Regions from separate parts of the Agromyces sp. NPDC052230 genome, predicted to be linked through region 2. Evidence: predicted binding sites of a transcription regulator. Region 2 holds the regulator's gene; the other holds the start of a gene.
What was found. Region 2 encodes LexA, which represses DNA repair genes until DNA is damaged. Its sites were predicted from a motif close to TCGAACANNTGTTCGA; they were not measured.

Region 1: a site for LexA is predicted at 4,452-4,467, ahead of uvrA (excinuclease ABC subunit UvrA). Genes of this name have one in related genera too.

Annotation. Positions count from the first base shown of each region.
Region 1 covers NZ_JBFAVC010000002.1:239,646-247,041, reverse strand. Annotated here, with positions in the region: gene uvrC (excinuclease ABC subunit UvrC) at 1-1,499, opposite strand, end outside; gene uvrA (excinuclease ABC subunit UvrA) at 1,505-4,396, opposite strand; gene uvrB (excinuclease ABC subunit UvrB) at 4,520-6,586, opposite strand; gene AB0K73_RS06350 (alpha/beta hydrolase) at 6,674-7,396, opposite strand, start outside.
Region 2 covers NZ_JBFAVC010000007.1:45,751-53,146, reverse strand. Annotated here, with positions in the region: gene AB0K73_RS15530 (methylenetetrahydrofolate reductase) at 1-742, shown strand, start outside; gene metE (5-methyltetrahydropteroyltriglutamate--homocysteine S-methyltransferase) at 739-3,084, shown strand; gene AB0K73_RS15520 (alpha/beta hydrolase) at 3,226-4,011, shown strand; gene lexA (transcriptional repressor LexA) at 4,046-4,726, opposite strand; gene AB0K73_RS15510 (LysM peptidoglycan-binding domain-containing protein) at 4,992-5,396, shown strand; gene AB0K73_RS15505 (histidinol-phosphate transaminase) at 5,443-6,543, shown strand; gene hisB (imidazoleglycerol-phosphate dehydratase HisB) at 6,553-7,167, shown strand; gene hisH (imidazole glycerol phosphate synthase subunit HisH) at 7,164-7,396, shown strand, end outside.

The DNA of each region.
Region 1 (7,396 bases), on a different contig from region 2:
GCCTCGGATGTCTCGGGCATCTCGGATGGCGCGGCTGTCTCGTCGGCTCGCGGCGCTGCGGCGCCCGTGCCACCGCCATTCGACGCGACATCCGCCCGACCGGGCGAGAGATAGGCGAGACGTCTCGTGAGCACCTGGTGGATGGAGTCGGTGTCGTCGGTCGACTTCGGGATGGTGAACCGGCGGTACTCGTCTTTGCGAGGCAGCCCGTCTTCGAAGACGACCATGGAGGCGACGATGTTGGTGCCGCTGAGATGCGACACGTCGAAGCACTCGATGCGCAGCGGGGCGTCGGCCATGCCGAGCGCCTCCTGGATGTCCTCGAGGGCGCGGGAGCGGGTCGTGAAGTCGGCGCTGCGCCGGGTCTTGTAGAGCATCAACGACTGCTTGGCGTTCTGGGTCGCGGTCTGGAGCAGTGCCGCCTTGTCGCCACGCTGCGCGGCGCGGAGCCGCACCTTTCGGCCGGCGAGCGTGGCGAGCCACGACTCGAGCGCCTCGGCGTCGTCGGGAAGCTCGGGTACCACGACCTCGCGGGCCGGGTTGAGCCCGTCGACGTAGGCGTTCTGCACGACCGAGTCGACCAGCTCCGTGAGCGGTACGTCGAGCTCCTTGTCGACGGTCCAGGTGTGCACGCCGCGCACCCGGCCGCCTCGCACGACGAACAGCTGCACCGCGGCGGCGAGCTCGTCGTGCTCGATGCCGAAGACATCGATGTCGACGCGGTCGCCGAGCACCATCGCGCTCTTCTCGAAGAAGGCCCTCGCCGCCTGCAGCTGGTCGCGCCGACGCGCGGCGGTCTCGTAGTCCTGCACGGAGGCCGCAGAACGCATCTCGCGCTCGAGGTCGTCGAGGATCCGGGGGTCCTGATTCTGCATGAACGCCACGAACCGGTCGACGTTGGCCCGATGCTCCTCGATCGTGACCCGGCCCGAGCAGGGGCCGTAGCACCGTCCGATCTGGCCGGCGAAGCACGGCTTGCCCGAGGCGATGGCACGACGATAGTCACTGTCTTTGCACGTACGGATGGGGAACAGCTTGATGAGCAGGTCGAGCGTCTCGTTCACGGCCCACACCTTCGGATACGGGCCGAAGTACCGCGCCCCCGGGATGCCGCGCCGACGGGAGACCATCGCACGGGGAGCCTCGTCGGCAAGGGTGACCACGAGGTACGGATACGACTTGTCGTCTTTGAACCGCACGTTGAACGGCGGCTTGAGCTCGTTGATCCACGTGATCTCGAGGTTCAGCGCCTCGACGTCGGTGCGGACGACGGTCCACTCCACGGAGGCGGCGCTCGTGACCATTCGCCGCGTGCGCTCGTGCAGCGTGTGCAGGGGGGCGAAGTAGTTCGACAGACGCGAACGCAGGTTCTTCGCCTTGCCGACGTACAGCACGCGTCGCTCGGCGTCGCGGAAGCGATAGACGCCCGGGGCGGTGGGGATCTCCCCCGCCTTCGGGCGATAGGGAACGCCCTCGTTCTTCGGTAACGCTGTGCTCATCGACTTCAGCTGGCGACCTCGGCGTGCACGGATGCCGCGTCGAAGATCTCGCGCAGGAAGTAGCCGGTGTGGCTCTCGGGGATGCGGGCGACCTGTTCGGGCGTGCCCGTCGCGACGAGCTGTCCGCCCCCGGAGCCACCCTCGGGACCGAGGTCGATGATCCAGTCGGCCGACTTGATGACGTCGAGGTTGTGCTCGATCACGATCACGGTGTTGCCCTTCTCGACGAGCTTGCCGAGCACCTTCAGGAGCTTGCGGACGTCTTCGAAGTGGAGCCCGGTGGTCGGCTCGTCGAGCACGTAGACGCTGCGGCCGTTCGACCGTCGCTGCAGCTCGGTGGCGAGCTTCACCCGCTGCGCCTCGCCGCCGGAGAGCGTGGTCGCGCTCTGACCGAGCTGCACGTAGCCGAGACCGACGTCGACGAGGGTCTTCAGGTACCGGTGGATCGCCGAGATCGGCTCGAAGAACTCGGCCGCCTCGCTGATGGGCATCTCGAGCACTTCGGCGATGTTCTTGCCCTTGTAGTGCACCTGCAGCGTCTCGCGGTTGTACCGCTTGCCGCCGCACACCTCGCAGGCCACGTAGACGTCGGGCAGGAAGTTCATCTCGATCTTGATCGTGCCGTCGCCGGAACACGCCTCGCACCGGCCGCCCTTGACGTTGAAGCTGAACCGGCCGGGCAGGTAGCCTCGTGCCTTCGACTCGGTGGTCTCGGAGAAGAGCGTGCGGATGCGGTCGAAGACGCCCGTGTAGGTCGCCGGGTTCGACCGCGGGGTACGACCGATCGGCGCCTGGTCGACATGCACGACCTTGTCGAGCTGCTCGAGGCCGGTCACTCGGCGGTGCTTGCCCGGCACCTTTCGCGCACCGTTCAGGCGGTTGGCGAGCACACGGTAGAGGATGTCGTTCACGAGCGAGGACTTGCCGGAGCCGCTGACGCCCGTGACCGCGGTGAACGTGCCGAGCGGGAAGTCGACGTCGATGCCGCGCAGGTTGTTCGCCTCGGCGCCCTGCACCGAGATCACGCGCTGCGGGTCGATGGATCGCCGACGTGCGGGAAGCGGGATCTCCTTGCGGCCCGAGAGGTAGTCGCCCGTGAGTGATCGCGTGTTCTTCAGGAGGTCGGCGTAGCTGCCCGAGTGCACGACGGTGCCGCCGTTGACGCCGGCGCCAGGGCCGATGTCGACGATCCAGTCGGCGGTGCGGATGGTGTCTTCATCGTGTTCGACGACGATGAGCGTGTTGCCGAGGTCGCGCAGGGCGATCAGGGTGTCGATCAGGCGGCGGTTGTCGCGCTGGTGCAGCCCGATGCTCGGCTCGTCGAGCACGTACAGCACGCCGGTGAGCCCCGAGCCGATCTGGGTGGCCAGCCGGATGCGCTGCGCCTCGCCGCCCGACAGCGTGCCGGCTGCTCGGGCGAGGTCGAGGTAGCTCAGACCGACCCGGATGAGGAAGTCGAGCCGCACCTTGATCTCGCGCAGGACCTGAGCGCCGATGGCCTGCTCGCGGTCGGTGAGCGCGAGTCGGTCCATGAAGGCCCGTGCGTCGGTGAGGCTCAGCAGGCCCACGTCGGCGATGCTGTGTTCGTGGATGAGCACCGAGAGCACCTCGGGCTTCAGCCGCTTGCCGTGGCAGACGGGGCAGGGCACCTCGCGGAGGTACTCCGCCCAGCGCGCCCGCTGTACGTCGGTCTCGGCCTGGACGTACTGGCGCTCGATGTACGGAACCACGCCCTCGAAGCCGGAGGTGTAGCTCATCTCGCGGCCGTAGCGGTTGCGCCAGCGCACCTTGACCTCGAAGTTGTCGCCGCGCAGCACCGCGTCGCGTGCCGCCTCGTCGAGCTCCTCCCATGGCGTGTCGAGCGAGAACCCGAGGTCGCGCGCGAGGCCGTCGAGCAGCTTCTCGTAGTAGTTGTAGAGGCTCTTGCCCTGCGATGTCCACGGGATGATGACGCCCTCGCCGATGCTGAGCGTCGGGTCGCCGAGGAGCAGCGCCTCGTCGACCGACATCCTCGTGCCGAGGCCCGAGCACTCGGGGCAGGCTCCGAACGGCGCGTTGAACGAGAACGTGCGCGGTTCGATCTCGGTGAGCTGGATGGGGTGCTGATTCGGGCAGGAGAGCTTCTCGGAGAACGTCGCCCAGGCCTCGGGGCCGGATTCGTCGACGAAGTTCACCTGCACGAGGCCGTCGGTGAGTCGGAGCGCCGTCTCGAGCGAGTCGGTGAGTCGGCCGAGCACGTCGGGACCGGCGACGAGCCGGTCGACCACCACCGAGATGTCGTGCTTGACCTGCTTCTTGAGCGTCGGCGGCTCGTCGAGGCGGATGAGCTCGCCGTCGACCATCGCGCGCGAGTAGCCGCCGGCGGCCAGCTCGCGGAACAGGTCGACGAACTCGCCCTTCTTCTTCGAGACGACGGGGCTGAGCACCTGGTAGCGGGTGCCCTCGGACAGCTCCATGAGCTGGTCGGCGATCTGCTGCACCGTCTGGCGTTGGATGCGCTCACCGCACACGGGGCAGTGCGGCACGCCGATGCGTGCCCAGAGCAGTCGCATGTAGTCGTAGATCTCGGTGATCGTACCGACCGTCGAACGGGGGTTGCGGTTCGTGGACTTCTGATCGATGGAGACCGCAGGGCTGAGCCCCTCGATGAAGTCGACGTCGGGGCGATCGACCTGTCCGAGGAACTGGCGGGCATAGGCCGAGAGGGATTCGACGTACCGACGCTGCCCCTCGGCGAAGATCGTGTCGAACGCGAGCGACGACTTGCCCGAGCCCGACAGGCCCGTGAACACGACCATCGCATCGCGCGGGATCTCGACGTCGACATTCTGCAGGTTGTGCACGCGAGCACCGCGGACACTCAGGCGCGAATGGGCATCGAGACGTGAAACTGGCACTCTACGAGTCTAGAGAGCGCCACCGACACGGGTTCCGCGGCGGCGCGCGCTCTCAGCGAACATACGTTCGATTCCGTGGAATTCCCAGCCTGCACGTCGGCGGCCGCGACCGCGAGGCATCCGTCAGCCGAGGTGACCCGCCTTCTCCATCTGGCGAAGCTCGCGCTTCAGCTCGGAGACCTCGTCGCGGAGCCGGGCCGCGAGCTCGAACTTCAGCTCGCCCGCCGCCTCGAGCATCTGCTCGTTCAGGTCGCGGATCAGCTCCTCGAGATCGTTCGCGCCGGCCGCCGCGATGCCCTCGCGACGCAGGTTCGGCACCGGCGCCTTCTTGCGCGCGTCACGGCCGGCGAGGAGCTGCGCCGTGTCGGCCTCCTCGCGGGCGAGCACCTCGGTGATGTCGGCGATGCGCTTGCGCAGCGGTTGCGGGTCGATGCCGTTGGCGCGGTTGTACTCGAGCTGCTTGTCTCGACGCCGTGTCGTCTCGTCGATCGCCGACTTCATCGAGTCGGTGAGGACGTCGGCGTACATGTGCACCTCGCCTGACACGTTGCGGGCGGCGCGGCCGATGGTCTGGATGAGCGAGGTCGACGATCGGAGGAAGCCCTCCTTGTCGGCGTCGAGGATCGCAACGAGCGACACCTCGGGGAGGTCGAGGCCCTCGCGCAGCAGGTTGATGCCGACGAGCACGTCATAGACGCCCGCGCGCAGCTCGGTCAGCAGCTCCACCCGTCGAAGGGTGTCGACATCGGAGTGGAGGTACCGCACCCGCACGCCCGCCTCGGTGAGGAAGTCGGTGAGCTCCTCGGCCATGCGCTTGGTGAGTGTCGTGACGAGCACGCGCTCGTCGCGTTCGGCGCGTACCCGGATCTCCTCGAGCAGGTCGTCGATCTGTCCCTTCGAGGGCTTCACCACGATCTGCGGGTCGACGAGGCCGGTGGGACGGATGATCTGCTCGACCACCCCGTCGGCGATGCCCATCTCGTAGCGGCCGGGCGTTGCGGAGAGGTAGACCGTCTGGCCGACCCGGGCCTTGAACTCGTCCCACTTCAGCGGGCGATTGTCGAGGGCGCTCGGGAGCCGGAACCCGTGCTCCACCAGCGTGCGCTTGCGCGAGGAGTCCCCCTCGTACATCGCTCCGATCTGCGGCACCGTCGCGTGCGACTCGTCGATGACGACCAGGAAGTCGTCGGCGAAGTAGTCCAGCAGGCAGTGCGGCGCCTCACCCGGCGCGCGCCCGTCGATGTGCCGGGAGTAGTTCTCGATGCCCGAGCAGAAGCCGATCTGCTCCATCATCTCGAGGTCGAAGGTCGTGCGCATGCGGAGGCGCTGCGCCTCGAGGAGCTTGCCCTCGCGTTCGAGCTCGGCGAGGCGCTCCTCGAGCTCGAGCCGGATGGTGCCGATCGCGCGTTGCATGACGTCGGTGCTGGCGACGTAATGCGAACCCGGGAACACGGGCACTGCGTCGAGCTTGGCCACCACCTGGCCGGTGAGCGGATGCAGCGAATAGAGCGCCTCGATCTCATCGCCGAACATCTCGATGCGGATCGCGAGCTCCTCGTAGATCGGGATGATCTCGATGGTGTCGCCGCGCACCCGGAACGTGCCGCGAGAGAAGTCGACATCGTTGCGCTGGTACTGCATCGAGACGAACTTGCGGATGAGCCAGTCTCGATCGACCCGCTGCCCCACCTGCAAGGGCATCATCGCGGCCAGGTACTCCTCTGGCGTGCCCAGGCCGTAGATGCACGACACCGTGGAGACCACGACGACGTCGCGCCGGCTGAGCAGCGAATTCGTGGTGGAGTGGCGGAGCCGCTCGACCTCGGCGTTGATCGACGAGTCCTTCTCGATGAAGGTGTCGGTCTGCGGCACGTACGCCTCGGGCTGGTAGTAGTCGTAGTACGAGACGAAGTACTCAACGGCGTTGTTCGGCATGAGCTCGCGGAACTCGGTCGCGAGCTGTGCGGCGAGCGTCTTGTTGTGCGCGAGCACCAGCGTGGGTCGCTGGACCTGCTCGATGAGCCAGGCAGTCGTCGCGGACTTGCCCGTTCCGGTGGCTCCGAGGAGGACCACGTCGGTCTCGCCGGCATTGATGCGCCCGGCGAGCTCGGCGATGGCGGTGGGCTGGTCGCCGCTGGGTCGGTACTCGCTCACCACCTCGAACGGGCGTACGGATCGCGTGGCCTGCATGCGTTCCAGTCTAGGTTCGCCCACCGACACCCCGGCCGGACGGTCCACCGCCCGGCCGGGACATCCGCGGCTCACACTCCGGCGTCCTCATGCAGCAGCGAGCGCCGATCGCAGGAACGGCCGGATGAGCGCGACCATCTCCTCGAGATGCGTCTCGAGGGCGAAGTGGCCGGCATCGAGGAGATGCACCTCGGCGTCGGGGAGATCGCGGCTGAACGCCGTCGCCCCGTCGGGCCCGAAGATCTCATCGTTCCGGCCCCACGCGACGAGCAGCGGCGGCCGGTGGCTCCGGAAGTACTCGTGGAAGGCCGGGTACTCGTCGAGGTTGAACAGGTAGTCGGCGAAGAGGTCGAGCTGGATGGCCGCGTTGCCCAGCCGGTCGAGGTGCGCCTGATCGAGGACCCAGGTGTCGGGTGCGATCCGGTCCATTCGGTCGGCCGGCACGCCGTGGGTGTACTGCCAGTGCGTGGCGTCCATCGTCAGCAGCGCACGGACCGCGGTGTCGTCGTGCTGCTCTCCGGCCGCCCGGGCCTTCGCGTACGCGACCAGGGGCTCCCAGAACGGCGTGAACCCGTCGGCGTACGCATTGCCCGACTGAGTGATGATCGCGGTGACGCGCTCCGGATGCCGCGCCGCGATGCGGAAGCCGATGGGCGCGCCGTAATCCTGCACGTAGAGCGCGAACCGGTCGACGCCCAGGCGGTCGAGCAGGCCGAGCGTGAGCTGCGTGAGCGGCTCGAAGCCGTAGTCGAACCGCTCGCGGTCGGGCGCGTCGCTGGCTCCGAAGCCGAGGTGATCGGGCGCGATGAG
Region 2 (7,396 bases):
GTGCGTCGGCTCGAGTCACGCCGAGGCCAACCGCCTCGTGCGCGAGTTCCTCGACGCCGGGGTCACGAGCTTCCTCGCGTTGCGTGGTGACCCGCCGGCCGGCGTTGATCCCGAGGCCGGCCTCGGCGACCTGCGGAGCGCGGCCGAACTCGTGCAGCTCATCCACCGCGTGCAGGAGGAGCGCGAGCCGTTCGGGCAGGCGGGCATCCCCGGCATACCGGCGGCGACGAGCATCCGTGACCGACCTCGTCCCGAGCGGGTCGCCGTGGCGGCGTTCCCCACGGGGCATCCGCAGTCGCGCGACGTCGAGCAGGACACCGACACGCTGCTCGCCAAGGAGGTCGCAGGCGCCAACCTGGCCATCACCCAGTTGTTCTGGGAGGCCGACGACTACCTCGGCTTCGTGGCGCGCGCCCGCGCGGGCGGCGTGACCATGCCGATCCTGCCGGGAATCATGCCCGTCACCACGCCCGCGCGGCTCGCGCGCCTCGCGGAGCTCACGGGTGTGCCCGCGCCCCGGTCGCTCACCCGCGCCCTCGAGGTCGTATCCGACCCCGACCGGCAGTTCGCCATCGGCGTCGAGCACGCCACCCGCCTCGCGGTCGCCGTGCTCGACGGCGGCGCGCCCGGACTGCACCTGTACACCTTCAATCGCCATGAGGCCGTGCTCGCCGTGCTCGACCGGCTCGGCCTCCGCACCCCCGCGTACGCGGGCATCGAGAGGAACACGACACCATCATGAACACTCCCGCATTCCCCACCGGAACCATCCTCGGCTACCCCCGCATCGGACGCCGTCGCGAGCTCAAGCACGCGGTGGAGGCCTTCTGGGCCGGCCGCATCGACGCCGCCGAGCTCGAGTCGGTCGCCGCCGACCTGCGCGCGGCGACGCGCGAGCGCCTCGTCGAGCTCGGGCTCGGCCGCGACGACTCGTCGATCCCCGAGTCGTTCTCCTTCTATGACCAGGTGCTCGACGCGGCCCTCGCCGTGGGCGCGGTGCCCGAGCGGTTCCGCCGCCTGGAGGACGAGCGGGGCGCCGTCGATCTGGCCGGCTACTTCACCATCGCGCGGGGCGAGGGCGACGACGCCCCGCTCGAGATGACGAAGTGGTTCGACACGAACTACCACTACCTCGTGCCCGAGATCGGCCCCGACGCCGAGTTCTCGTTGCACGCCGAGCGCATCGTCGCCGAGTTCGTCGAGGCGAAGGCGGCCGGATACCTCACCCGGCCCGTCATCGTCGGACCCGTGACCCTCCTGGCTCTCGCCAAGCCCGCCGAGGGCGCCCCCGCCGGGTTCCGCCCGCTCGACCGGCTCGGCGACCTGGTGCCCGTGTACGCGGCGCTCCTCGCCGAGCTGTGTACCGCGGGCGTCGAGTGGGTGCAGCTCGACGAGCCGGCGCTCGTGAGCGAGAGCCTCGACGTGCCTCGCGACCAGGTGCTGGCGGCGGTCGGCGCCGCCTACGGGCATCTCGGCGCGGCCGACCGTCGCCCCTCCGTCTTCGTCGCGGCCCCGTACGCCGGCCTCGACGACGCACTGCCCGCCCTCGCGGCGATGCCGATCGAGGCCATCGGCATCGACCTCGTGCGGGGCGGCGTGCCCGAGCACCTCGACTCGGCGACCGCCGAAGCGCTCGCCGCGAAGACGCTCGTCGCCGGCGTGATCGACGGGCACAACATCTGGCGCGGCGACCTCGCCCTCGCCTTCGACCGCGTCGAGGCCGTGCGCAGGCTGTCGGCCGACGTCGCCGTGTCGACGTCGACCTCGCTCCTGCACGTGCCGCACGACGTGACCGAGGAGACGGCCCTCGACGCGCGCCTCGTGAGCTGGCTCGCGTTCGCCGACCAGAAGGTGGCCCAGGTCGCGACGCTCGAGCGCGGCCTGGTCGCGGGCCGCGCGACGATCGAGGACGAGCTCGACGCGGCATCCGCTGCCCTCGCCGATCGCGACGGCGCCCCCGGGGTGCACGTGCCGGCCGTGCGCGACCGCCTCGCCGCGCTCGCCGACCGCGACTTCTCCCGCGCCGCGTACGAGGAGCGCATCGGGGCGCAGGCGACGCTCGACCTGCCCGAGTTGCCGACCACGACGATCGGGTCGTTTCCGCAGACCGGCGACATCCGGCGCGCCCGCGCCCGGCTCCTCACGGGCGAGGTGACCGAGGCCGAGTACCGAGTCCTCATGCACGACGAGATCGCGCGGGTCATCCGCCTCCAGGAGGACCTCGGCCTCGACGTGCTCGTGCACGGCGAACCCGAGCGCAACGACATGGTGCAGTACTTCGCCGAACTGCTCGACGGCTTCACGGTGACCCAGCACGGCTGGGTGCAGTCGTACGGCTCGCGCTGCACGCGTCCGTCGATCCTGTGGGGTGACGTCTCACGGCCCGAGCCCATGACGGTGGCATGGTCGACATTCGCGCAGTCGCTGACCGACAAGCCGGTCAAGGGCATGCTCACCGGGCCGGTGACCATCCTCGCCTGGTCGTTCGTGCGTGATGACCAGCCCCTCGGACACACCGCGCGGCAGGTGGCGCTCGCCCTGCGCGACGAGATCGCCGACCTCGAGGCCGCAGGCATCCGCATCATCCAGGTCGACGAGCCGGCCCTGCGGGAGCTCCTGCCGTTGAAGCGGGACGCCCAGCCAGACTACCTCGACTGGTCGGTCGGCTCGTTCCGCCTCGCGACCGGCGGGGCTGCGGCGGCCACGCAGGTGCACACCCACCTCTGCTATTCGGAGTTCGGCGTCGTCATCGACGCGATCCGCAACCTCGACGCGGACGTCACGTCGATCGAGGCCGCGCGCAGCCGCATGGAGGTGGTCGACGACCTCGGGACGAACGGCTTCGACCACGGCATCGGCCCGGGTGTCTACGACATCCACTCGCCGCGGGTTCCGGGCGCCGCCGAAGTGCAGGCGCTGCTCGAGCGCGCCGTCGGCGAGATCCCCGCCTCGCGGCTGTGGGTGAATCCCGACTGCGGCCTGAAGACGCGCGGCTACGACGAGACCGTGGCTTCGCTCGAGCACATCATCGAGGCGACGCGCGCGGTGCGGGCGGCGATCCAGGAGCCGGTGCCGGTCGACTAGGTCGAACGAGATGGGGGCGGTCGATGCCGCGAACCCGAGGCATCCGACCCCCGCGTCGCCTGCCCTGCCATACGGTGGACAGGAACGCAACCCCGCCGTCGCGTCAGGCGATCGCTCAGGGACGTGACGTACCGTCAGGACATGCGACTCGCGGTTCACGAATGGGGTGGCGGCACCAAGACGGCCGTCCTCATCCACGGCATCATGTCGGACTCGCGTGCGTGGCACCGGGTCACGCGCGAGCTCGAGACGCATGACTTCCGCGTCATCGCCGTCGACCTCGCCGGCCACGGCCGCAGCCCTCGGTCGAGGACCTACTCCCCGCGGGCCTGGGCCGACGACGTCGTCGAGACGCTCGCCCCACTGCTCGACGGCCCGCCCGACGTGGTCATGGGGCATTCGCTCGGCGGCCTCGTCGCAAGCCTCGTGGCCGACCGGCTGGCACCCCGTGCCGCCATCTACATCGACCCGGCGTTCTCGTTCCCCACCGGGGTCCGCGGCTTCGCCGTCAAGCTGTTCTTCGCGATCGCGCCCCGGCCGAAGCGCTCGGCCCTCGTGCGCATGAACCCGAAGTGGAGCGCGTCCGACGTCGACATCGAGGTGGCGACGTTGCGCGACTGGGACAAGCGCACGATCCTCGGGTTCGTCGACACCCGGCACCTCGTGCCGCCGGCCCGCGTCGTGACACCCAGCCTCGTGGTGCTCGCCGAGAAGAGCCTGCTCATCACCGAGCGGGTCGCCGCGCAGCTGCGCCGCAAGGGCATGACGGTCGCGACCGTACCCGGCACCGGCCACACGGTGTTCCGCGACGACCACGCCGGATTCATGGATGCTGTGTGCGACTGGCTGTGCGACCACGTCCGCCTCGGCGACGCCGGGCCGACGCCGGCGCTGGTGCGATCACCGGTGTTGGCCGCCGCAGCGTAGCCGTCGGCCACCCCCAGCGTGGCGGTCAGGGCACTCAGACGGAGCGGAGGACCGCGACGACCTTGCCGAGCACCTCGGCCTGGTCGCCGAGGATCGGCTCGAAGGCGGTGTTGCGGGGGAGCAGCCACGTGTGGCCGTCGCGCTGGCGGAACACCTTGACCGTCGCCTCGCCGTCGAGCATGGCCGCGACGATCTCGCCGTTCTCGGCGGTACGCTGCGACCGCACGACGACCCAGTCGCCGTCGCAGATGGCCGCATCGATCATCGAATCGCCGACCACCTTGAGGATGAACAGCTCACCCTTGCCCACCAGCTGCCGGGGGAGCGGGAAGACCTCGTCGATCTGCTGCTCGGCCATGATCGGGACGCCGGCGGCGATGCGGCCGACGAGCGGCACCATGGCCGCGTCGCCCACCGGCGCGGGGCCGCTCTCTCCCGACGCGACCGGTCGCCCGGTGCCGGGCAGCTCGATGAGCACCTCGAGCGCACGTGGGCGGTTGGGGTCACGACGCAGGTAGCCTGCGAGTTCGAGCTGGTTGAGCTGGTGCGTCACGCTCGACAGGGACGAGAGGCCCACAGCGTCGCCGATCTCTCGCATGCTCGGCGGGTAGCCGCGCGCGGCGACCGAGCGCTGGATCATCTCGAGGATCGCGACCTGCTTGGCGCTCAGGCTCTTGCGTCGCCGCGGCCTCCCGGTCTCCCGCGCATCTTCGATGTCGGTGCTCAACGTCTCGGCCCCTTCGTAGCGGTCGCACGCGACCGGATGTCGGTGGTATCTGATCGACTGTCGTCTGACATTCGAAACTGTATCCGGCTCAGGTCGGTGCGGCAAACATTCGTTCGAGTGTGTCGCGAAATCGGCGGCGCGAATCGGCGGGCGTGTCGCTTGCAGGTTCGATTGTTCGAAGATATATTCGGAACAGAGTTTCGCATCGGCCCTCCCGGCCGAGGGCCGATGCGGCTCCTACAGGAGGTGTGACATGAGCGCAGCGATCGTTTCCGGCGGGTTCGGCACATCCGTGCGACCGCACTCCACCGGCGCCCCCAGCTCGACGGCGGCACCGAGCTCGTCGCCCACGCGGCTTCGCCTCACGCGCCGCGGTCGCATCGTCTTCACGACGCTCGGGGGGCTGCCCCTCGTGGTCTGGGCGCTCGTCACCATCCTCGGCTCCGGGGGAGCAGCCGCCGACGCGGGCGTCGAGCTCGGCGCCCGCACGTTCGAGTACGTCACGGTGCACCAGGGCGACTCGCTCTGGGCGATCGCCGAGTCCGTCGCGCCGCACGGCGACCCCCGAGACGTGATCGCCGAGATCATGCGGCTCAACGGGCTCGATGAGGCCACCGTCGAGCCCGGCCAGCGGCTCGCCCTCCCGGTCGTCCCCTGATCAGCGGTGGCCGAAACCGTCGACGGTGCGTGGCTAGCATGGATGGGTGACAAGCCTCGATGACCTTCCGATCCGCGACGACCTTCGTGGTCGCACCCCATACGGGGCCCCCCAGGCATCCGTCCCCGTCGCGCTGAACGTCAACGAGAACACACATCCGATTCCCGAAGATGTCGCGCACGACATCGTCGCCCGAGTGGCCGCCGCGATCCTCGGCCTGAACCGCTACCCCGACCGCGAGTTCACCGCCCTCCGCACCGCGCTCGCCGACTACCTCGGCCACGGGCTCGACGCCGACCGCATCTGGGCGGCGAACGGCTCGAACGAGGTGCTGCAGCACATACTCCAGGCCTTCGGCGGTCCCGGCCGCGCGGTGCTCGGCTTCGCGCCCACGTACTCGATGTACGGGCTCCTCGCATCGGGTACCGGCACCGAATGGATCACGGCCACCCGCGACACCGACTACGAACTCGGGCCAGACACGGCCGTGGCGGCCATCCGAGAGCACGACCCCGACATCGTGCTGTTGTGCGCGCCCAACAATCCCACCGGAACCCCGCTGTCGCTCGAGACGATCGTCGCCGTCGCGGACGCGGCGCGCGGCATCGTCGTGGTCGACGAGGCGTACATCGAGTTCGCCGACCCGGGCACGCCGAGCGCGCTCACCCTCCTCGAAGGGCGGCCGCGTCTGCTCGTCTCACGCACGATGAGCAAGGCCTTCGCGTTCGCGGGCGCCCGGGTCGGGTACCTCGCGGCCGACCCGGCCGTGATCGACGCGCTCCGGCTCGTGCGGCTGCCGTACCACCTCTCGGCGCTGACGCAGGCCGCCGCGCTCGGCGCCCTCGCACACTCCGGCGAGATGCTCGCGATGGTCGACGAGATCCGCACGCAACGTGAACGCATCTCCGCCGAACTCGACCGCCTCGGGTTCCGTCCATACCGGAGCGGAGCCAACTTCGTGCTGTTCGGAGGCGTGGACGACCCGCACGCGGTGTTCGAGGCGCTCCTCGCCCGGGGCATCCTGATCCGCGAGATCGGACTCCCGGGCAGCCTTCGCGTCACCGCCGGAACCGAGGCCGAGACCACCGCGTTCCTCGAGGCGATCGCCTTGTTCGCCCCGGCGAACGCGGAACAGGGCGGCGAATAGGATGGAAGCATGACCCCTCCCGGCGCCCCGCGTACCGCGCGTGTGCAGCGTGAGACGAGCGAGTCGAGCATCGACCTCTCGCTGAACCTCGACGGTTCGGGCGTGAGCGACATCGAGACGACCGTGCCGTTCTACGATCACATGCTCACGGCGTTCGCCAAGCACTCGCTCACCGACCTCACCGTCCGCGCCAGCGGCGACATCGAGATCGACGTGCATCACACCGTGGAGGACGTCGCGATCGTGCTCGGCCGCGCCATCCGCGAGGCACTCGGCGAGAAGCGCGGCATCTCCCGCTACGGCGACGCCCTCGTTCCGCTCGACGAGGCGCTCGCCCAGGCGGTCGTCGACATCTCGGGCCGGCCGTTCCTCGTTCACGCGGGGGAGCCGGCGGGATTCGAGTACCACCTGATCGGCGGTCACTTCACGGGCTCCATGGTGCGGCACGTGTTCGAAGCCATCGCGTTCAATGCCGGCCTCACCGTGCACGTGAACGTGCTCGCCGGCCGAGATCCCCACCACATCGCCGAGGCCGAGTTCAAGGCCTTCGCGCGGGCGTTCCGGCAGGCGAAGTCCCTCGACCCGCTCGTGAACGGCATCCCGTCCACCAAGGGCGCACTGTGAGCCGGAGGCGACGCGTCGTGGTGCTCGACTACGGTTCCGGCAACGTGCACTCCGCGGCCAAGGCGCTCGAGCACGCGGGAGCCGAGGTGCAGGTCACGGCCGACCGTGCGGCCGCACTGGAGACCGACGGGCTCGTCGTGCCCGGTGTCGGCGCGTTCAAGGCCGTCATGGACCAGCTCCGTGTCGTTCGCGGCGACGAGGTCATCGACCGTCGCCTGGCGGGCAGCCG